4 regions of the Azospirillum sp. B510 genome follow, and region 4 is predicted to be linked to each of the others. Evidence: predicted binding sites of a transcription regulator. Region 4 holds the regulator's gene; each other region holds the start of a gene.

Region 1 (5,299 bases), 720 kb from region 4:
CGGCGCCAGCAGCAGATAGGGCAACAGCCGGTTGTCGAAGGTGACGCGACGCTGCACGGGATGGTCTTTCTCTTTTTACGCCTTCTCCAGTCCCGGAAGAGGGAGGGGGACCCGCCGCGAAGCGGTGGAGAGGGTGAGGGGCAAGGCAAGACTTCCGAACCGCATGGTTCCTTGGATCCCCCCTCACCCTTCCCGCTTCGCGGGCCCCTTCCCTCTCCCGGGGCGGGAGAGGGAGGTTACAACCAACCGATCAGCCCTTGTTGGCGCGCTCGAAGTTGCGCAGCACGGTGTTGCCGTGCTTGATCGAGGCGTCGAGGGCCTGCCTGGCGTCCTGTTGGCCCTGGAAGGCCTTCTCAAGCTCCTCCTGGATGATGTTGCGGATTTCCGGCAGGTTGCCCAGGCGCAGGCCCATGCTGTTCTCGGTGGTCGGCGTGCGGGTCAGCTGGGCCGCCGGCACGTCGGCGCCGGGGTTCTTCTCGTAATAGCCCTGCGCCTTGGCGATCTCGATGCCCTTCAGCGTCACCGGGACATAGCCGGTGTCCATGTGCCACTTGGCATCGACCTCGGGCTTGGCGAGATAGGTGAAGAACTCCGACACCGCCTTGTATTCGGCCGGGGTGCGCTTGGGCGAGGTCATCACCCAGAAGGTGGCGCCGCCGATGATGCCGTTCTTCGGGTCGTTGTTGGCGAATTCGGGCCAGTAGGGCAGCGGGGCGGCGCCCCAGGCGAAGGTCGCCTCCTTCAAAATGCGGCTGCGCAGCGAGGAGGAGCCCTGGATCATCGCGCATTCACCCGACGGGAACAGCGCGTCCGGCTTGTTGTCGCGGCCGCCATACTTGAACAGCCCCTCCTTCTGCATGTCGATCAGGGTCTGGACATGCTTGACATAGACCGGGGCGTCGATCTTCAGCTCGGCGTTCAGCCCGCCATAGCCGTTGGCCTGGGTGGCGAAGGGGGTGTTGTGGATGGCGCCCAACTGTTCCAACTGCACCCAGGTCGGCCAGGAGGTGGTGAAGGGGCAGCTCGACCCCGACGCCTTCAGCTTCCTCGCCGTCTCGATCAGCTCCGGCCAGGTCGCCGGCGGCTTGGCCGGATCGAGGCCGGCCTTCTGGAAGGCGTCCTTGTTGTAGAACATGATGGCGGTGGAGCTGTTGAAGGGCAGCGCCATCATCTTCCCGTCCTTGGACGAGTAATATCCCTTCACCGCCGGGATGTAGGCGTCGGGGTCGAAGGAGGCGCCCGTCTCCTGCATCAGCTGGTAGACCGGCTTCACCGCCGGGCCGGCGGCCATCATGGTGGCGGTGCCGACCTCGAACATCTGCACGATGTGCGGGGCGTTGCCGGCGCGGAAGGCGGCGATGGCCGCCTGCATCGTCTCCGGATAGCTGCCCTTGTAGGAAGCGTTGACCTGGACCGCCTGCTGGCTGTCGTTGAAATCCTTGACGATCTGCTCCAGCTGGCCGCCCAGCGGCTGCGGCAGGCCGTGCCAGAAATCGATCACCGTCCTGCCCTGCGCCAGGGCGGCACCCGGCAGGGCGGCGAGCAGCAGCGCGGTGGTGGCGGCGGCGCCCGTCAGGAGGGCAAGCTTGCGGCGGGTCAACATGCGGTGGGTCTCCCTGTCCCGGTATGGGTCGCGGTTGTCATGAGGGCAACGGGTTGCCGTCCCGCGATGCTTCCGTGAAGTTTTGATGGCAGACGCATACGGCGTTGTGCGCGCTTGCGAAAACAGGCCGGCGGCACAATGGTCGGTTACAAAATTGTTTTGTTGCCCTAACGGTCACACTGACCATGCGGGACGAGGTCTGTCAAGGCGCCGATTCGCGGTTCCATGGCGCGGAAAAACAACCCGAAGGAAATGTTGCGGATCGAAAACGCGCGAAAGCGGATTGGTCAGCGGAAACCGGCGGGGTCGGTCCTCTGTCCGGCGGCGGGAGCGCCGTCCGGACCTCCGGTCACGCTGCGGCTGAGCAGGCGGCGCAGGACGGCGGGATCGCAGGGCTTGTGAAGCAGGGGAAAGCCGCTGCGGTCGACGCTGCGCAGCCGGTCGGGGTCGGTATCGCCGGTGACGATCACCCCCGGCACCCGCCGCCCGCAACGGGCCCGCACCGCCTGGATGGCGTCGATGCCGCTCTCCGGCCCCGACAGGCGGAGGTCGGACAGCACGAGGTCGGGGGGCGTGGCGGCGCCGTCCAGCCCGGCGCAGGCCTCGTCGATGCCGCGCGCCGGGATGACCTCGTAGCCCCAGCCCCGCAACAGCAGCCCGATGCCCTCCAGCTGCATGGCATCATCCTCGATCACCAGCACCGTGCCGGCCGCCGCACCGCCTGACGGGGACCCGGCTGATGAAGGCCCGGCTGATGAAGGCCCGGCGCCCGGCTCGGGCTCGCTGTCGGACGAGTCGCCGCCCGCCCGGTCGCCATCCGCGCCGGTCAGCGGCACCTCCACCGCGAAGACCGAGCCCCTGCCCGGCCGGGAGCGCACCGTCACCGGATGCCCCAGCACCTGCGCCAGCCGCCGCACGATGGCGAGGCCGAGGCCCAGTCCCTGCTTGCGGTCGCGTCCGGGATTGCCGAGCTGGTGGAAATCCTCGAAGATCACCGCGTGATGGGCGGGGTCGATGCCGATGCCGGTGTCCCACACCTCGATACGCAGAGTGGCGCCGCGCCGCCGCGCCGCCAGCAGCACGCCGCCCGACTGGGTGTAGCGCAGGGCGTTGGCCAGGATCGGCCGCAACAGCCGTTCCATCAGCGCCGGGTCGCTGGCGACCTCTGCATCCAGCGGGTGGACGTTGAAGCGCAGCCCCTTGGCCTCCGCCTCCGGCCCGAACTCCTCCAGCATCCTGGCGAGCAGGTCATCGACCGGAAAGACCCGCGGCTTGGCGGTGACCAGCCCGGCCTCCAGCGCCGAGACCTCCAGCAGGGCGCGCAGCAGGGTCTCGCCGCCGATGATCGATTGCTCGAGCCGGTTCGCCAGCTCGATGGCGGCGGGATCGGTCAGCCGGCTGCTCAGCAGATGATGGAACAGATGCATCGCCTGGAAGGGCTGGCGCAGGTCGTGGCTGGCCGCCGACAGGAATTTGCCCTTGGCGGTGCGGGCGCGCTCGGCGTCGGCGCGGGCCCGCATCACCTCGGTCCGGGCTTCGGCCAGATCGGCGGCCAGTTTGGCGGTCAGGGCGGCGGCGGGGTCGGCGGCCAGCGCCACCGCGCGGATCCGCCCGCCGGCATCCGGCACCGGGGTCAACGCCCATGTCAGCGCCGATATCCCCGCCAGACCCGGCACCGGGCCCACGGCACGCGCCGGCGCCCCGGTCGCCATCACCTGCCGCAGCAGGCTGCCGATCCCGTCCACCCCGTCGGCCGGCAGCAGCTCCGCCAGCGGACGCCCCTCCACCGCGGCGGCCGGACGGCCGAGACCGTCGGCGAAGGCGCGATTGGCCACCAGAACCCGCCCGTCCGCGCCAAGCAGGGCCTGGGGGTGGCCCTCGGCCGACAGCAGGGCGTCCAGCCAATCCTCGCGTGTCGGCGTCCGTTCTGGAATGAGAGGCATCGGCATATGTCCGGCAAGGCTGAGGGGAGGACCAATCACAAGCAAGTAAGCGGCGGAACCGGCGAAAAATGGCTATCTCCAGACCACCGCGTTACCTCTGCTTTATCTTGTGCCCCGATCGATCGTGTCAAATGTGACCTCGGTCCAATCCATGGCCTAGGTTCGTTCGAAAGCCCTAACGCCTTAAGCCGAAACCACCGCCTTGCGCCAGTCGGACAAAGGGCGGAGGAGGCTTCCGCATCCGGCGGTCGCCGCGCTATAAGACGCCATGGTGCAACGCGGCCCTTCCCCCCTCCCCGCCACTCTCCCCGCCCCGGCGCGCCGCCGCCGGCGAACCGCCGCCCGGCCGCCCCGACCGCCCCAGCCGCCGCGGGCGCTGGAGATATCCGGCCTGCCGGTTCCGTTGGAATTGCGGGAAAGCGCGCGGGCCACCCGCATGACCCTGCGCGTCGATGCCGGCCGCGGTCTGGTCGAGGTGGTGGTGCCGGTCGGCGTGTCGGAAACCGACGCCCGCCAGTTCGTCGGCCGGCATGACGGCTGGCTGCGGGCGCGGCTGGCGGCGATGCCGCCGTCCCTGCCCTTCGCCGACGGCGCCAGCGTGCCCTATCTCGGGGTCGAGCATGTCATCCGCCACGACCCGGCCCTGCGCGGCCCGAGCCGGATCGAGGATGGCGCCCTGCTGGTCGGCGGCCAGCCCGAGCATGTCGCCCGCCGCGTCCGCGATTTCCTGACCGCCGAAGCCAAGCGCGAGTTGGCGACCCGCGCCCGCCTGAAAGCCGCCTCCATCGGCGCCCGCGTCGCCGCCGTCACCATCCGCGACACCAAGAGCCGTTGGGGCAGCTGTTCCTCGACCGGCCGGCTGTCCTTCTCCTGGCGGCTGATCCTGACGCCGGAGCCGGTGCTGGATTATGTCGTCGGGCACGAGGTGGCGCATCTGCGCGAGATGAACCATTCCCAGCGCTTCTGGGCGCTGTGCGCCAGCCTGACCGCCGGCCGCGGCGTCGACTGGCCGCGGGCCTGGCTGAAGGCGAACGGGACACGGCTGCTGCGCTACGGCTGAGGTCGGAACGACACCCCGCGCGCGCCCAGAGCGCGATCGGTTCAGACGGACTCTAGTCCACCACCTCGGCGACCACTTCGGCCACCCGGTTCCCGGCCATGCCGGCATCGCGCCGAACCAGGGCCAGGAACTCCTCGTAGGGCATCGGGCGGCCCAGCAGATAGCCTTGGCATTGGTCGCAGCCGAGCCTGGCGAGGCAGTCGTACTGTTCTTCCGTCTCCACCCCTTCGGCCAGGGTCTGCATGCGCAGGGAACGGGCCATGCCGATGATCGCCTCGGCGATGGCGCCGCTGTCCGGATTGCCGGCGCGCAGGCCGCTGACGAAGCTGCGGTCGATCTTCAGCTTGTCCACCCGGAAGCGCTTCAGATAGGCCAGCGACGAGTAGCCGGTGCCGAAATCGTCGATGGCGACAGGCACCCCCATCTCGCGCAACTGGGCGAAGGTCTCCGACACCACGTCGGACTCGTCCATCAGGACGCTTTCCGTCACCTCCAGCTCCAGCGCCGAGGAGGGAACGCCGTAGGCCGCCAGCCAACCGGCCACCCGCTCCGCCAGACCGGGGCGGCGCACCTGCACCGCCGACAGGTTGACGGCGATCACCAGGGTGCGGTGGCGCATCAGCTCCGCCGCGCGGCGGCAGGCCTCGCCCAGCACCCAGTCGCCCAAAGGCAGGATCAGTCCGGTGTCCTCGG
Region 2 (5,299 bases), 710 kb from region 4:
CCGGCGTCGGCAGCCTGGTCGCCAGCTATGGCGCGGTGCCCTGGGTCGCCCTGTCGCTGGCGCTGTCCTTCGGCTTCTACGCCCTGGTGCGCAAGAAGGCGGCGATCGACCCGCTGATCGGGCTGCTGGTCGAAACCGCCCTGCTGCTGCCGGCGGCGCTGGGCTATCTGCTGTGGCTGGGCGGCGGCGGCGCCTTCGGCCATGGCTGGGGGGAAAGCATCCTGCTGGTGCTGGCCGGACCGATGACGGCGGTGCCGCTGGTGCTGTTCATGATCGGCGCCGGGCGGCTGACGCTGACCACCATGGGGCTGCTGCAATATGTCGGGCCGACCGGGCAGCTGCTGCTCGGCGTGCTGGTCTATGGCGAGGCCTTCACCCGCGGCCATGCCATCACCTTTGCCTGCATCTGGGTGGCGCTGGCGGTGTTCACCGCCGACGCGGTGCACAACCACCGCCGGACCAGCCGCGCGGCGGCGGCGGCGGCGGCCGAGTGAACGGTCAGCGGGGTGTGAGACCGTGGGCGATGGTGTGGGCCAGGGTGCCGACCATGGCGCAGATGCCGGCATCGTCGCGGCCGAACACCACCTGATCGAGGAAGCCCAGCCCGAAGCTGAGCGTCGCGATGCCGGCCGCCACATTGGCGAGATCGGCGTCGGCGGCGATGGCGCCACGGTCGCGATGGCCCTCCAGCCGCTTGATCAGACAGGGAATCCGGCTCTGCGACAGGGTGCGCGCCATCTCGTCGGCGATCGCCGGATCGACCAGCGCGCGGGCCAGCACGACACGGGTGAAGTCGCGGCACGCCCAGCTGTGCTTCAACTGGGCGTGCAGGAAATGGACAAGGTCGGTCTCCAGATCCTCATCCGGCGGCGGCAAGGCGCAGCCGCCCGATTCCTCGCGCCAATAGCGCTCCACCACCGCCAGCAGAAGCCCGCTCTTTCCTGAGAAATAGCGCTGGATCAGCTGTTCGTTGACCCCGGCCCGGCCGGCGATCTCGCGCGTCGTCGCCGCGTCGAAGCCGCGTTCGGCGAACACCATCTTGGCGGCGTCAAGCAACGCGTTTTCGGTCGCCGCGCGGTCGCGCCGGCGCCCCCCGCCCTCGCCCTCGCTGCCATTGCCGGGGCAACAGCCGCCATCGTCCTTGCCCGCGGCTTCCTTGCTTGCGTCCAAAGCCCGTCCCTCTCCAGCCGGTCGCTTCGGCTTGATAATAAGTATGCAGATACATACTTGACAAGCGGCAGGCTTTGCTTCAAGTATGTACTCACATACATACACCCGGTTACCCGACAAGCCAATTGTCCAACGGAGGGTATTTCCGCCATGTCGCACAGCACCGCCACGCCGGATCTGTTCACGCCGCTGCGCCTCGGCGCCATCGAGCTGCCGAACCGCGTCATCATGGCGCCGATGACCCGCGGCCGCGCCGGCGACGGCAATTGCCCGACGGCGCTGACCGCCGACTATTACGCGCAGCGCGCCTCGGCCGGCCTGATCATCACCGAGGCGACCCAGGTCTGCGACACCGCCCAGGGCTATCCCAACACGCCGGGCATCCACACCGACGCCCAGACGCTGGGATGGCGCGCGGTGGCCGAGGCGGTGCATGCGGCGGGCGGGCGGATCGTCACCCAGCTCTGGCATGTCGGCCGCATCTCCCACCCGCTGTTCCAGCCGAACGGCGCCGCCCCGGTCGCTCCCTCGGCCATCGCGGCCAAGGGCCAGCTCTTCACCGGCGCCGGCATGGAGCCGTTCCCGGTTCCGCGCGCCCTTGAAACGTCGGAGATCCCCGTCCTGGTCCGCCATTTCGCCGACGCCGCCAAGCGCGCGGTGTTCGATGCCGGTCTGGATGGCGTCGAAATCCATGCGGCCAACGGCTATCTGATCGACCAGTTCCTGCGCGACAGCACCAACACCCGCACCGACCAGTATGGCGGATCGGTGGAGAACCGCTGCCGCTTCCTGCTGGAGATTCTGGAGGCCACGGCCCATGCGGTCGGCGCCGACCGCATCGGCGTCCGCCTGTCGCCGACCGGCGTGTTCAACGACATGAGGGACAGCGACCCGCTGCCGCATTTCCTGGCGGTCACCAAGGCGCTGAACCCCTTCAACCTCGCCTATCTGCATGTGATCGAAGGCCGCCCCGGCCATCACATGGCGCCGCCGGAGGGCGCGCCCCATGCCGCCGCCGCCCTGCGCGCCGTCTACAAGGGCCCCTTCATCCTGAATGGCGGCTACAGCCGGGCCGACGCCGATGCGGCGCTGGCCAAGGGCGAGGCCGATGCGGTCAGCTTCGGCGAGGCCTTCATCGCCAACCCGGACCTGCCGTTGCGCCTGCGGGCCGAGGCGCCGCTGGCCGAGCCGGACCGCAACACCTATTACGGCGGCGACGCCAAGGGCTACACCGACTATCCGGCCCTGGAATCCATCGCCGCCTGACCGGTTTGCGGCCCCACCACCCCGGTGAGGCCGCAATAACTCCCGACGTGAGAGAGCGCGTCGTGAGTGCGTCGTGAGACGCGGATCCCCGCTGCCCCCGGCCCGGTTCCCCCCTGGGCCGGGGGGCTTTTTTGTGAGGGGCCGCTCAATCGGGCTGGGCCGCTACGCCGCCCCGCCCTCTCCCTCCAGCCCGCCCTCCAGCCCTCTGGCGAGCGCGGCGATGGTGCCGTAGCCGACCTGATCGGCCGGGTCGATCTCCGCCATCTTGGCGAGGATCGCCAGCGCCTTCTCGCGATTGTGGCGGCGCAGTTCGATGAAGGCCAGCGCCTTCATGGTGAACAGGAAGAAACGCGCCGGTCCGGCCGCCGTCCAGTCGGTGCTGTCGCCCCTCAGCCGCGGCCAGTCGGCGGGAAAGCCACCCTGCAATGCCGCCGCGTCCAGCCCGATGCGGGCCACCCGCTCCGCCTCCGCCAGCTTCTTGCGGTTGAAGTAGAATTTATAGAGCGCGTAGAAGACCGGCAGCACCCGCGGCCCCTTGCGGTGGGCCTCCCACAGCAGAGCCTCGCAGGCGTCGGGCACGTCGCGGGCCTTCACCGCCTCTTGCAGCAACTCGTCGACCGGTTCGGGCACGTCGCCGAAGGCCATGCGGCCGTTCGATATCCGCAGTTCGATCGGCTGCCCGTCCATATCCTCCATCGCCATCCTGTCCCTCGCCTTTCCGCTGCCCGGACATCCGTCCGGATTTTCCGTTGAGAAAATCAACCATCCGACGCACCGACGACGGCCCATGGTACGCGCGCGGGCGCCGTGAAAGACCATAATTTTTTTGTGCGGCGAAGTGTCGCGGCTGTCGCAAAAGCGACACGCGCAAAACCCGACAAAAATGTTGGTTAGCGAAACTATGTCAGACATTCGCCAGCCCTTTCAGACCTGACAATCATTTAGAATCAATAACTTGATAAGTTGGCACACCCTTTGCTTTTAACCTCCCCAGATCGGCCGGCATCCCCGGCGACGCGGTTTGAGGAGGCGGGACATGGTGACTCTGACGGATGCGGCGGTCTCCACCCTGGAACGGGTCCTGGCGAAGTCGGGCGGTGCCGCCGCCGGCTTGCGGATCGCGGTGACCGACGGCGGCTGCGCCGGGCTGAAATACCAGATGGGTCTGGAAGCGGCGGCAACCGACGACGACGCTGTGCTGAGCTTCGGCCCCGTCACCATCTTCGTCGACGCCAACAGCCAGCCCTTCCTCAGCGGCGTGGTGGTCGATTTCGTCGAGGGCATCGAAGGCTCCGGCTTCAAATTCGACAACCCGAACGCGACCAGCAGCTGCGGCTGCGGCAAATCCTTCTCGGCCGGCGGTGAAGGCGGCGGCTCCTGCTCGACCTCCTCGCCGACCTCCTCGTCGGGCTGCGGGTCGTCGGCCCCCTACTCCACTCACTGATCCCGCCCCGGACACTCTTCCCGGACAGCTCTTCCCCTAGGCGCGCACCCCACGGAAAGGCAGCAGCGACATGTGGAACTACACCGACAAGGTCAAGGAACACTTCTTCAATCCGAAGAACTCCGGTGTCCTGGACAGCGCCAACGCGGTCGGCGAGGTCGGCTCCATCACCTGCGGCGACGCGCTGCGTCTGATGCTGAAGGTCGATCCCGACAGCCAGATCATCCTGGATGCCAAGTTCCAGACCTTCGGCTGCGGCTCGGCCATCGCCTCCTCCTCCGCCCTGACCGAGATGATCATCGGCAAGACGGTGGACGAGGCGCTGACCCTGACCAACCGCGACATCGCCGAGTATCTCGGCGGCCTGCCGCCGGAAAAGATGCACTGCTCCGTCATGGGTGCCGAGGCGCTGCGCGCCGCCATCGCCAACTACAAGGGCGAGGCGTGGGAGGACGACCATGAGGAAGGCGAACTGGTCTGCAAATGCTTCGGCGTCGACGCCGCCATGATCGAGCGCGCGGTGACCGTCAATGGCCTGACCACGCTGGAGGAGGTCACCCACTACACCAAGGCCGGCGGCTCCTGCCAGACCTGCCACGAGAAGATCGAGGAGGTGCTGGAGGAGGTGCTGGCCAAGACCGGCGCGCTGAAGCCCGCCGCGAAACACGCCCCCGGCACCGTCGGGCTCGACGCCATCAAGCCGCTGGAACCGAGGGCGGAGCCGGCGGCGGCGCCCAAGCTGACCAACGTTCAGCGCATGAAGGTCATCATGTCCGCCATCGAGGAGATGCGCCCGCAGATCCAGCGCGACGGCGGCGACGTGGAACTGGTCGACATCGACGGCAAGGACATCTATGTGCGGCTCTCCGGCGCCTGTTCCGGCTGTTCGCAGTCGGCCGGCACGATGATGGGCGTGCAGATGAAGCTGGTCGAGAAGCTCGGCGAGTTCGTGCGGGTCAAGCCCGCGTCCCTCATGCCGGCCCATGCGGGCTAAGGGGAGCACGAAGCCATGAGCCGTCAGACCATGAACCAGGCCATCTATCTCGACAACAACGCCACCACCCGCGTCGATCCGGAAGTGTTGCAGGAGATGCTGCCGCTCTTCACCGAGCATTTCGGCAACCCGTCCTCGATGCACGGCTTCGGCGCCGCGGTGGGCGGCAAGATCGAATGGGCGCGCCGCCAGGTCCAGGCCCTGCTGGGGGCCGCCCATGACAGCGAGATCGTCTTCACCTCCGGCGGGACGGAAAGCGACAACACCGCCATCCTGTCGGCGCTGGAGGCCTATCCGAAGAAGCGCGAGATCATCACCAGCGTGGTCGAACATCCCGGCGTGCTGGCGCTCTGCGAGTATCTGGAGAAGAAGCGCGGCTGCACCGTCCACCGCATCCCGGTGGACGGCAAGGGCGACCTCGACAT
Region 3 (5,299 bases), on a different replicon from region 4:
ACATCGGGAGACCGCCATGGAACCGCCCTACCTCGCCGACGACCATCGTTACGAGACGATGAGCTACCGCCGCACCGGGCGCAGCGGGCTCGACCTGCCGGCCATCTCGCTGGGGCTGTGGCAGAATTTCGGCGGCGCCGACGTGTTCGCCACCGGGCGCGCCGTGCTGCGCCGGGCCTTCGACCGTGGCGTCACCCATTTCGACCTCGCCAACAATTACGGCCCGCCTCCCGGCTCGGCCGAGGAGAATTTCGGCCGCATCCTCGCCACCGACTTCCGCCCCTACCGCGACCAGATGGTCATCTCGACCAAGGCCGGCTACGACATGTGGCCTGGCCCCTACGGCAACTGGGGGTCCCGCAAATATCTGGTCTCCAGCCTGGACCAGAGCCTGAAGCGGATGGGGCTCGATTACGTCGATATCTTCTATTCGCACCGCGTCGATCCCCGCACCCCGCTGGAGGAGACGATGGGGGCGCTCGACCATGTCGTGCGCCAGGGCAAGGCGCTCCATGTCGGCATCTCCTCCTACTCGCCGGAGATGACGCGGCGGGCGGCCGGCATCCTGCGCCAGCTCGGCACGCCCTGCCTGATCCACCAGCCCTCCTACTCGCTGCTGAACCGCTGGGTGGAGGGCGATGGCGAAGGTGAAGGCAAGGGCGGCGGGCTGCTCGACACGCTGGACGATCTCGGCATGGGTTGCATCGCCTTCTCGCCGCTGGCCCAGGGCATGCTGACCGACAAGTATCTGGGGGGCCGCCCCGCCGACGCCCGCGCCGCCAAGGGCGGGTCCCTCAAGCCGGACTTCCTGTCGCCGGAGAATCTGGAGCGCATCCGCGCGCTGGACGCCATCGCCCGACGGCGCGGCCAGACGCTGGCGCAGATGGCCATCGCCTGGGTCCTGCGCGACCCGCGCGTGACCTCCGCCCTGATCGGCGCGCGCAACGTCGGGCAGCTCGACAATTCGCTGGACGCGCTGAACAATCCGTCCTTCACGGCGGCGGAGCTGGCGGAGATCGACAGCCACGCCGTCGCCGACGCCGGCATCAACCTGTGGAGCGCCTCCTCCGCCGCCGAGGCCGGCTGAACACGTGACGGGACGGGGCCCGCGGACAGGAGGCGGGCCCCGTCCCATCGGTTGCGAGGCCCGTCCGGCCGCGGCGTTCAGAACAGATGACGGAGGAGATAGTACAGCAGGCCGGCCAGGGTGATGGCGGCCGGCAGGGTCAACACCCAGGCCATCGCCATGCTGCGCACGGTGCTCCATCGCAGGCCCGATCCGTTCGCCGCCATGGTGCCGGCGACGCCGCTCGACAGGATGTGGGTGGTCGAAACCGGCAGCCCATACACCTCCGCCAGCCCGATGGTGCCGGCGGCGACCAGCTCGGCCGATGCGCCCTGGGCATAGGCCAGATGCTGCTTGCCGATCCGCTCGCCAACGGTGACGACGATGCGGCGCCAGCCGACCATGGTGCCGAGCCCGAGCGCCACCGCGACCGAGAACTTCACCCAGTCGGGAATGAAGCGGGTGCCGGCGTTCAGCGCCTCCTGATAGGATTTCAGGGTGGCCGCCTCGGCCTCGGGAAGGGTGGCCCCGGCCTTGGGCAACAGGCGGACGGCATCGGCCGCCAGATACATGTCGTTGCGCATGTTGGACGTCGCTTCGGCCGGAACATGCTTGATAGCGCCGTAATTCCGCACGCCCTGCGCGATGTCGGCGGACAGCACGGCCAGCGCGCCATAGACCTCCGGCCGGTTCAGCTCCTTCGTCCGCAAGGCGTCTCCCACCAGCCGCCTCGCCTCTTCCGCCGAGGCCGGCCGCCGCCCGTCCGAATGAGACCGCAGGATCGCTTCGGCCCGGTGGGTCGTCTCGATGAAGGCGGGGGTGGTGCTGTCGGGCATGGTGCGGTTCAGCGCATAGGCGGTGGGCACCGCACCGATCAGGATCAGCATGATCAGCCCCATGCCCTTCTGCCCGTCATTGCCGCCATGGGCGAAGGACACCGCGGTGCAGGTCAGGATCAGCAGGCCGCGGATCCACAGCGGCGGCGGATGGTTGGGATCGGCCGGCTCGAACAGGCGCCGGTTGCGGACCGCCCGCTTCAGGACCAGCAGCAGCAGGGCGGCCAGGACGAAGCCCATCACCGGGCTGAACAGCAGGGCCCGCAGCACCCCGAGGGCCTGCGCCCAATCGACGCCCGAGGTCGCCTGCCCGTCCGGCGCCATCAGCTGGTTGGCGAGACCGACCCCGATGACCGAGCCGATCAGGGCATGGGAGGAGCTGTTCGGCAGTCCGAGCGCCCAGGTTCCCAGATTCCAGATGATGGCGGCGATCAGCAGGGCGAAGATCATGGCATAGCCGGCGCTGCCGCCGACCTGAAGGATCAGCTCCACCGGCAGCAGCGTGATGACGCTGTAGGCCACGGCTCCCGATGAGAGCAGCACGCCCAGGAAGTTGAAGGCGCCCGACCAGACCACCGCCAGCACCGGCGGCATGCTGTGGGTGTAGATGACGGTCGCCACCGCGTTGGCAGTGTCGTGGAAGCCATTGACGAATTCGAAACCCAGCGCGATCAGCAGCGCCAGGGCGAGAAGCAGGAAGGCCCCGACCGCCAGCGGCGGCTGGTCGACCCGCTGGAGGTCGGTGACGAAGCCATGGACCGCATAGCCGAGACCGGCGGCCAACAGGATCAGGAACGCCACCGGCACGGCGTAATGCGGTTTCTGGTGAAGATTCGGACCGGAGGCCGGCGACGAGGCGCCAGACGGCAATATGGTGTCCGACATGGTCGTGCTCGCTGTTCGAGAGGATCAAGCCATCTAGCCGAAACAACCGGAATGCGACCCGTGGCGCGGCCATCGCTTAACGGGCGGCCCCCGGCACCGGTTGCCGCCGTCACCAAATCTTCATCGAACAGTCACCCGGCGGAGAGCGGGCGTCGGAGGGACTCTGATCAAGCCGCATCCCGCGGGCGCCCACGGCTATCGCATTTGACACCCTCTCCCGCCCCGGGAGAGGGCACGTAACCGACGGCCAAAGGCCGGACGACCGCAACGCGGTCGTAGGTGAAGTGCGGTCGCGAGACTTGCGAGCGACCTCGGGGCCCAAGCGCAGCTTGGGAAGGGTGAGGGGTGATCCAAGGAACCATGCGGTTCGGGCCTCTTGGTCTACCCCTCACCCTCCCCGCCTTTGGCGGGTCCCCTCCCTCTCCCGGGACGGGAGAGGGCAATTCTTGTCAAATGCGATAACCCTGCGCGGGCGCCCATGCGAGCGCGACCATCAGTCCGCCGTGGCGCCATCGGTGGCGCGATAGCGTTCCAGCCAATGGGCGTAGGGCGCCGGCAGCACCCAGGAGGGGCGCTCGACGCCCAACTCCTTGGCGGCACGGTAGGGGTAATGCGGATCGGCCAGATGGGCGCGGCCGATCATCACCAGATCGAGCTGCCCATCGGCGACGGTGCGGTCGGCGATCCTCGGCGCGTCGATGCCCCAGGCCGCGGCCACCGGCAGCTCCGCCTCGCGCCGCACCCGTTCAGCCACCGGCGCCAGGAAGGCCGGCCCCCACGGAACCCGCGCGTCGGGGGTGGAGAAGCCGACACTGACGCTCAGCATGTCCAGCCCGCCGACGCGCAGGTTGCGGGTGAGCTCGATCGACTCGGCCAGCGTCTCCTCGTCGCGCCCGTCATACTCGATGACGCCGAAGCGGGCGGTCAGCGGCAGGTTCTCCGGCCACACCGCCCGCACCGCCGCCAGTGTCTCCAGCAGGAAGCGGCTGCGCCCGGCCAGATCGCCGCCATACTGGTCGGTGCGCCTGTTGGCATGGACCGAGAAGAAGCTCTGGCCGAGATAGCCATGGGCGAAATGCAGTTCCAGCCACTTGAAGCCGGCGTCGCGGGCGCGCACGGCGGCGGCCACGAAATCGGCGCGGACGCGGGCGATGTCGTCCAGGGTCATCGCCCTCGGCAGCTTGGGCAGGTGATGGCCGAAGGCGACGGCCGACGGCGAGATCGTCTCCCAGCCGCGCGGATCGTCCGCGGCGATGTGGTCATCGCCCTCCCACGGGCGGTTGGCGCTGGCCTTGCGCCCGGCATGGCCGATCTGGATGCCGGGGACGGCGCCGGCCGCGGCGATGGAGGCGGCGATGCGCGCCATCCCCTCGGCCTGGGCGTCGGTCCACAGGCCGGTGCAACCCGGCGTGATGCGGCCCTCCGGCGACACCGCCGTCGCCTCGACGATCACCAGGCCGGCGCCGCCGCGGGCGAGGCCGGGATAATGGGCGAGATGCCAGTCGGTGACGGCGCCATCGACGGCGCTGTACTGGCACATCGGCGGAACCGCGATGCGGTTGCGCAGGGTGACGTCCTTCAGCGTGAAGGGCGTGAACAGAGCGGACATGCGAATTCCCGTCTCGATGGTGGCGATGGCGGCGGAGCGAGAAGAAGGGGGGTGCCCCGCCCTCCCCGGCCGCGCGTCCGGGGAGATTTATGGTCCGCCCAAGCCTCAGCCAACCCGCCCAGCCGGCAAACGCCCCGCCATCGCCGCATGGCTGCGGCCAGCGTTGCGCAGGCGTTTCAGCCCGAAGCCGGCCCCGAGCCGACCAGCATGTTCGAGCCCACCGGCATATTTTTCCGGTTTCACGGCAAAACTCCGCCCAGCCGGATCGGCGCCTCATGCCGGCAATCAACACCTATAAGATGCATCCCCCTTGAAAAAGCGCCTGTTTCGTCGCCGCGCGTGATGACACCGGCGATGGCATGCGGATTGCTTATCTCAGGTTGTTGCCAACCGTGGAGACTTCGCCATGACCAGCGTCGCCAGCGCCGGCTCCCAGCCGGGAACCCCCTATCGGCTACCCAGCGGGACGGTCTTCACCATGACCGGCGCCGTCAGGGCGTCGGCCGAACTGACGGCGCAGGTCCGTGCCGACGACACCGCCTTCCAGAAACAGATGAAGGCGTCCAGCGATCCGGACGCGGTCGATCCGGGCGTCACCGGCGGAAACCGCGCGGTCCAGGCGCACACGGTGTTCCGCCAGGGCGGGCGGGTGGTCGCCGCGGTGTGGCGGGACGGCCAGACCCTGATGACCAACGGCATCTCCGCCGGCATTGACTGGACCTCGCTCCAGGCGCGCACCGCCGGCATGGCCGACGACCGTCGCCGCGACGCCATCGCCGACGCCATCGCCGGCAAGCTCGGCCAGTCCGCCCAGGTCCAGCGCTATGGCGAAGCCGGAGCGGCGCCGGCCCGCGGCCTGATCCTGGACGAGATGAACGCCACCAACATCAAGGCGCGCGGCGG
Region 4 (5,299 bases):
GGAATCGGCGCTGGCCGCCGGCATCGTCATGGGGGTGATGATCATCCCCTTTGTCAGCTCGCTGTCGGACGATGTCATCAACGCGGTGCCGCAGAGCTTGCGCGACGGCTCCTACGGCCTCGGCGCCACCAAGTCGGAGACGATCAGGCAGGTGGTGCTGCCGGCGGCGTTGCCCGGCATCGTCGCCGCGGTGATGCTGGCGGTCAGCCGCGCCATCGGCGAGACGATGATCGTCACCATGGCGTCGGGCCTGACCGCCAACCTGACCGCGAACCCGTTGCAGGCGGTGACCACCGTCACCACCCAGATCGCCACGCTGCTGGTCGGCGACCAGGAGTTCGACAGCCCGAAGACGCTGTCGGCCTTCGGCCTCGGCCTCGTGCTGTTCCTCGTCACGCTCTGTCTCAACATGGTCGCCCTGCGGGTGGTCCGGACCTATCGGGAGCATTATGACTGACCTCGTCGAACGGGACGCGGCGGCCGTGACGCCCTCCACCAGTCCGGCGAAGCCGCGCCTGCGCGGCGAGGCCTTCGCCCGCCGCCTGCGGGCCCGCCACGCCGCCGAGCGCCGCTTCCGGCTGGCCGGGGCCGCCGCGGTGACGCTGGCGGCGCTGATGCTGGTTCTGCTGCTGGGCTCCATCGTCGCCAAGGGCGCCGGCGCCTTCCTGGAGGCGCGCATCCGGCTGGAGGTGACGCTGGACCCGGCGGAGATTGCCGACCGCAACTTCACCGCCCCGCTGCGCCGCGCCCTCCATGCCCAGTTCCCGCAGGTGACCGACCGTGCCGGCCGCCGCGTGCTGAACGAGCTGCTGTCGTCGGGCGCGCCCTACGAGCTGGAGGCGATGGTGGCGAAGAACCCGGCGCTGGCCGGGACGACGCGGACCGTCTGGGTCCGGGCCGACGACCAGATCGACCAGCTGGTGAAGGGCGGCTACCGCCGCGACCTGCCGGAGGGCGAACGTGGTCTCAGCGACGCCAAGGTCGCCGCCGCCGACGCGCTTCTGGCCTCGGGCGCGCTGGCGCAAGGCTTCAACACCACCCTGTTCACCGCCGGCGACAGCCGGGAGCCGGAACAGGCCGGCATCGGCGGCGCCCTTGTCGGTTCGCTGCTGACGCTGCTGGTCACCATGGCGCTGTCGGTGCCGGTCGGCGTCGCCGCCGCGGTCTATCTGGAGGAGTTCGCGGCGAAGAACCGCTGGACCGGCCTGATCGAGGTGACCATCAACAACCTCGCCGCCGTGCCGTCGGTCATCTTCGGCCTGCTGGGTCTGGCCGTGTTCCTCGGCTTCTTCGGCATGCCGCGCTCGGCGCCGCTGGTCGGCGGGCTGGTGATGGCGCTGATGACGCTGCCGGTCATCATCATCTCGGCCCGCGTCGCGTTGAGGGCGGTGCCGCCGTCGATCCGTGACGCCGCGCTCGCCATCGGCGCCTCGCCTTTGCAAACGGTTCTGCATCATGTGCTGCCGCTGGCGATGCCCGCCATCCTGACCGGCACCATCATCGGCATGGCCCGCGCGCTGGGCGAGACGGCGCCGCTGCTGATGATCGGCATGGTCGCCTTCATCGTCGACATCCCCCATGGGCTGACCGACAGCGCCACGGTGCTGCCGGTGCAGATCTACATGTGGGCCGACAGCCCGGAGCGCGCCTTCACCGAACGCACCTCCGCGGCGATCCTGGTCCTGCTCGGCGTCCTGATCCTGCTGAACGGGGCGGCGGTCATCCTGCGCAAGATTTTCGAGAGACGGTGGTGAGCGCCATGAGCATGCGAAGCCCGTTGAAGCTGCGGCCCCATGGCGACCGGCGTCCCGACCAGCGTCGCGGCGCCGCCCTGCCGAACAAGATGACCGCCCGCGGGGTGACGGTGTTCTACGGCGCCAAGCAGGCGCTGCGCGGCATCGACCTCGACATCCAGGAGAACCGGGTGCTGGCGCTGATCGGCCCGTCCGGCTGCGGCAAATCGACCTTCCTGCGTTGCCTGAACCGGATGAACGACACCGTCGAGGGCTGCCGGGTCGAAGGACGCATCGCGCTCGACGGCGAGGACGTCTATGGCAAGACGGTCGACGCGGTGCAGCTGCGCGCCCGTGTCGGCATGGTGTTCCAGAAGCCGAACCCCTTCCCCAAATCGATCTACGACAATGTCGCCTACGGCCCGCGCATCCATGGTCTGGCGTCGGGCCGCGCCGAGCTGGACGAGGTGGTGCAGACCTCGCTCAAGCGTGCCGGCCTGTGGGCGGAGGTGAAGGACCGCCTGCGCGAACCCGGCACCAGCCTGTCCGGCGGCCAGCAGCAGCGGCTGTGCATCGCCCGCGCCATCGCCGTCAGCCCCGAGGTGATCCTGATGGACGAGCCCTGCTCGGCGCTCGACCCCATCGCGACCGCCCATATCGAGGAGCTGATCGACGAGCTGCGGGCCAACTACACCATCGTCATCGTCACCCACAACATGCAGCAGGCCGCCCGCGTGTCCCAGCGCACCGCCTTCTTCCATCTCGGCGAGATGGTGGAGTGCGACGACACCGAGGACATCTTCACCAACCCGCGCGACGAGCGCACCCAGGGCTACATCACCGGCCGCTATGGCTGATCTCTTCCCGCTTGCGCCCCACCCCCGCCTCCCCTCCCTCCTTGTTGAAAAGGCTGTCCCATGCCGGTTAACGTCGAGACGCGCGCCGTGAACGGAGCCACCATGAACGCGGCCCTGAAGCCGCTCGTCCTGATCGTCGAGGACGAGGCCGATATCCTGACGCTGCTGAAGTACAACCTGGAAAAGGAAGGCTTCCGCGTCGCCACCGCCAGCGACGGCGAGGAGGCCCTGCTGGCCGCCGGCGAACAGACGCCGCACATCGTCCTGTTGGACTGGATGCTGCCGCTGATGAGCGGGCTGGAGGTCTGCCGCCAGCTGCGCCGCAACGCCAAGACCCGCGACATCCCGATCATCATGCTGACCGCCCGCGGCGAGGAGGGCGACCGCGTGCGCGGCCTGAATTCCGGCGCCGACGACTACATCACCAAGCCCTTCTCGCCGACCGAGCTGGTGGCCCGCATGCGCGCGGTGCTGCGCCGCGCCTCCCCCGGCATGACCGACGAGGTGCTGACCTTCGCCGACGTGACGATGGATCTGGCCGCGCACCGCGTCCGCCGCAACAGCCGCGACGTCCATCTCGGGCCGACGGAGTTCCGCCTGCTGCGCCATTTCATGCAGCATCCCGGCCGCGTCTTCTCCCGCGAACAGCTGCTCGATCTGGTGTGGGGGCACGATGTGTATGTCGAGCCGCGCACCGTCGACGTCCATATCCGCCGCCTGCGCAAGGCGATGAACGAGGAGGATGAGCTGGACCTGATCCGTACCGTGCGGTCGGCCGGCTACGCGCTCGATACCAAGTCGATGTGATGCGAGGTCAGCCCCCGACCTTGATCCTCCCCGCCCCGCGGGGGAGGATCAAGGTCGGGAGCTGACTGCTCCTGACATTTCCCATCCGGCCGCGCTGCCCCCCTCATGATCCTGCTCTTCACCGACTTCGGCCTTTCCGGCCCCTATACCGGCCAGATGAAGGCGGTGTTGGCGCAACAGGCGCCCGGCGTGCCGGTCATCGACCTGTTCGCCGACGCTCCCGCCTTCGACCCGCAGCTCTCCGCCTATCTGCTGGCGGCCTACGCCCCGGCCTTTCCGGCCGGAAGCGTCTTTCTCTGCGTCGTCGATCCCGGTGTCGGCACCGACCGGCGGCCGGTGATGGTGGAGGCGGACGGGCGCTGGTTCGTCGGCCCCGACAATGGTCTGTTCGCCCTGGCCGCCCGCCGCGCAACGTCGCTAAACGCCTGGACCATCGACTGGATTCCGGAGCGGTTGTCCGCCAGCTTCCATGGCCGCGACCTGTTCGCCCCGGTCGCCGCCCGTCTCGCCACCGGACGGGCCGTCGAGCGCGGCCCGCTCGCCCCCGCCGACATCGACCGACCCGGCTGGCCGGACGAACTGCCGCGCATCGTCTATGTCGATGTCTATGGCAACGCCATGACCGGAATGCGGGCTTCCACCCTGCCCGCCGATGCGGTGCTGGGCGCGGCCGGCACGCGCATCGCCCGCTCCCGGACCTTCGGCGCCGTCGGGCCGGGGCAGCCGCTGTGGTACGAGAACTCGAACGGCTTGGCGGAGATCGCCGTCAATCGCGGGCGGGCCGACCGGGCGCTGGGGCTGGCGGTGGGCGATGTGGTGACCGTCGAACCTTGAGCCGCCCAAAAGAAAACCGCCCGGAAGCGGGAGGCTTCCGGGCGGTGATCGCTGTGATCAGCGGCTTGTCCGATCAGGTTTGCCGGGGTCAGTCGTTGTTGCGCTGGCCCAGGAACTGCAACAGGAACTGGAACAGGTTGATGAAGTCCAGATACAGCGTCAGGGCGCCCATCAGGGCGAGCTTGCCGGCGCTCTCGTGATCGTAGCTCTCGGCGTAGCTTTCCTTGATCGCCTGGGTGTCATAGGCGGTCAGGCCGGTGAAGATCAGCACGCCGATGGCGGAGATCGCGAAGTGAAGGGCCGGCGACTGGAAGAAGATGTTGGCCAGGCCGGCGATCACCAAGCCGATGACGCCCATCATCAGGAACGAGCCCATCTTCGACAGGTCGGCCTTGGTGGTGTAGCCGTACAGGCTCATCGCCAGGAAGGTCGCGGCGGTGACGAAGAAGGTCAGCGCGATCGACGCCCCGGTGAAGACCAGGAAGATGGCCGACATCGACAGGCCCATCGCGCCGCAATAGGCCCAGAAGATCATCTGTGCCGACGCGAAGGACAGGCGCTGGATGCCGAAGGACAGCACCATGACGAAGGCCAGCGGGGCCAGCATCACCACCCACTTCAGCGGCGAGCCGAAGATCGCCATCATGATGGCCGGGCTGGACGACACGAGGGCCGCGACCAGACCCGTCAGGATCAGGCCGGCACCCATGTAGTTGTACACGCGCAGCATGTGCTGCCGCAGGCCTTCGTCTAAGTATCCCCGATCTGTCGCGCGGCCCACGGTCGCGAAGCGGTTATAGGTCGGGTCTGCCATGGTTTGGTTTCCTCGGTGGAATAGGGTGATCCCGTCGCAAGACATATTGGCGAGTCCGCCATGCGGTTCAATAGGAATCGGCGACGCTTTTTCGGAATGAAAAAGCTTTCACGATTCGTTTTTGCTGCGGCGTCATGACGCGGGAATCACTCGTTCCGAAGCAATGGCGCCGAAGGCTGGCCCAAAGCCCGCCAAGTACCATAAAACCCGAAAGCCAGCGTGATCGCCGTGCTCAGCAAAGCGGTGGTGACGAC

Evidence for each region. Region 4 encodes PhoB, which activates phosphate uptake and scavenging genes when phosphate is short. Its sites were predicted from a motif close to TNTCATAAAACTGTCA; they were not measured.
Region 1: ugpB (sn-glycerol-3-phosphate ABC transporter substrate-binding protein UgpB) is a predicted target of PhoB. The motif match lies at 1,679-1,694, and genes of this name have one in related genera.
Region 2: AZL_RS03465 (HesB/IscA family protein) is a predicted target of PhoB. The motif match lies at 3,285-3,300, and genes of this name have one in related genera.
Region 3: AZL_RS29810 (inorganic phosphate transporter) is a predicted target of PhoB. The motif match lies at 2,906-2,921, and genes of this name have one in related genera.

The regions. Positions count from the first base shown of each region.
Region 1 is NC_013854.1:746,213-751,511, reverse strand. Features, by position in the region: gene ugpA (sn-glycerol-3-phosphate ABC transporter permease UgpA) at 1-57, opposite strand, end outside; gene ugpB (sn-glycerol-3-phosphate ABC transporter substrate-binding protein UgpB) at 251-1,603, opposite strand; gene AZL_RS03515 (ATP-binding protein) at 1,891-3,546, opposite strand; gene AZL_RS03510 (M48 family metallopeptidase) at 3,815-4,606, shown strand; gene AZL_RS37485 (bifunctional diguanylate cyclase/phosphodiesterase) at 4,659-5,299, opposite strand, start outside.
Region 2 is NC_013854.1:735,106-740,404, reverse strand. Features, by position in the region: gene rarD (EamA family transporter RarD) at 1-494, shown strand, start outside; gene AZL_RS03480 (TetR/AcrR family transcriptional regulator) at 499-1,170, opposite strand; gene AZL_RS03475 (alkene reductase) at 1,321-2,436, shown strand; gene AZL_RS03470 (hypothetical protein) at 2,599-3,138, opposite strand; gene AZL_RS03465 (HesB/IscA family protein) at 3,473-3,880, shown strand; gene nifU (Fe-S cluster assembly protein NifU) at 3,951-4,874, shown strand; gene nifS (cysteine desulfurase NifS) at 4,890-5,299, shown strand, end outside.
Region 3 is NC_013858.1:565,630-570,928, forward strand. Features, by position in the region: gene mgrA (L-glyceraldehyde 3-phosphate reductase) at 17-1,087, shown strand; gene AZL_RS29810 (inorganic phosphate transporter) at 1,165-2,787, opposite strand; gene AZL_RS29815 (NADH:flavin oxidoreductase/NADH oxidase) at 3,281-4,396, opposite strand; gene AZL_RS29820 (hypothetical protein) at 4,803-5,299, shown strand, end outside.
Region 4 is NC_013854.1:25,217-30,515, forward strand. Features, by position in the region: gene pstC (phosphate ABC transporter permease subunit PstC) at 1-457, shown strand, start outside; gene pstA (phosphate ABC transporter permease PstA) at 450-1,754, shown strand; gene pstB (phosphate ABC transporter ATP-binding protein PstB) at 1,844-2,590, shown strand; gene phoB (phosphate regulon transcriptional regulator PhoB) at 2,693-3,397, shown strand; gene AZL_RS00150 (SAM hydrolase/SAM-dependent halogenase family protein) at 3,503-4,231, shown strand; gene AZL_RS00155 (Bax inhibitor-1/YccA family protein) at 4,320-5,045, opposite strand; gene AZL_RS00160 (ABC transporter permease) at 5,192-5,299, opposite strand, start outside.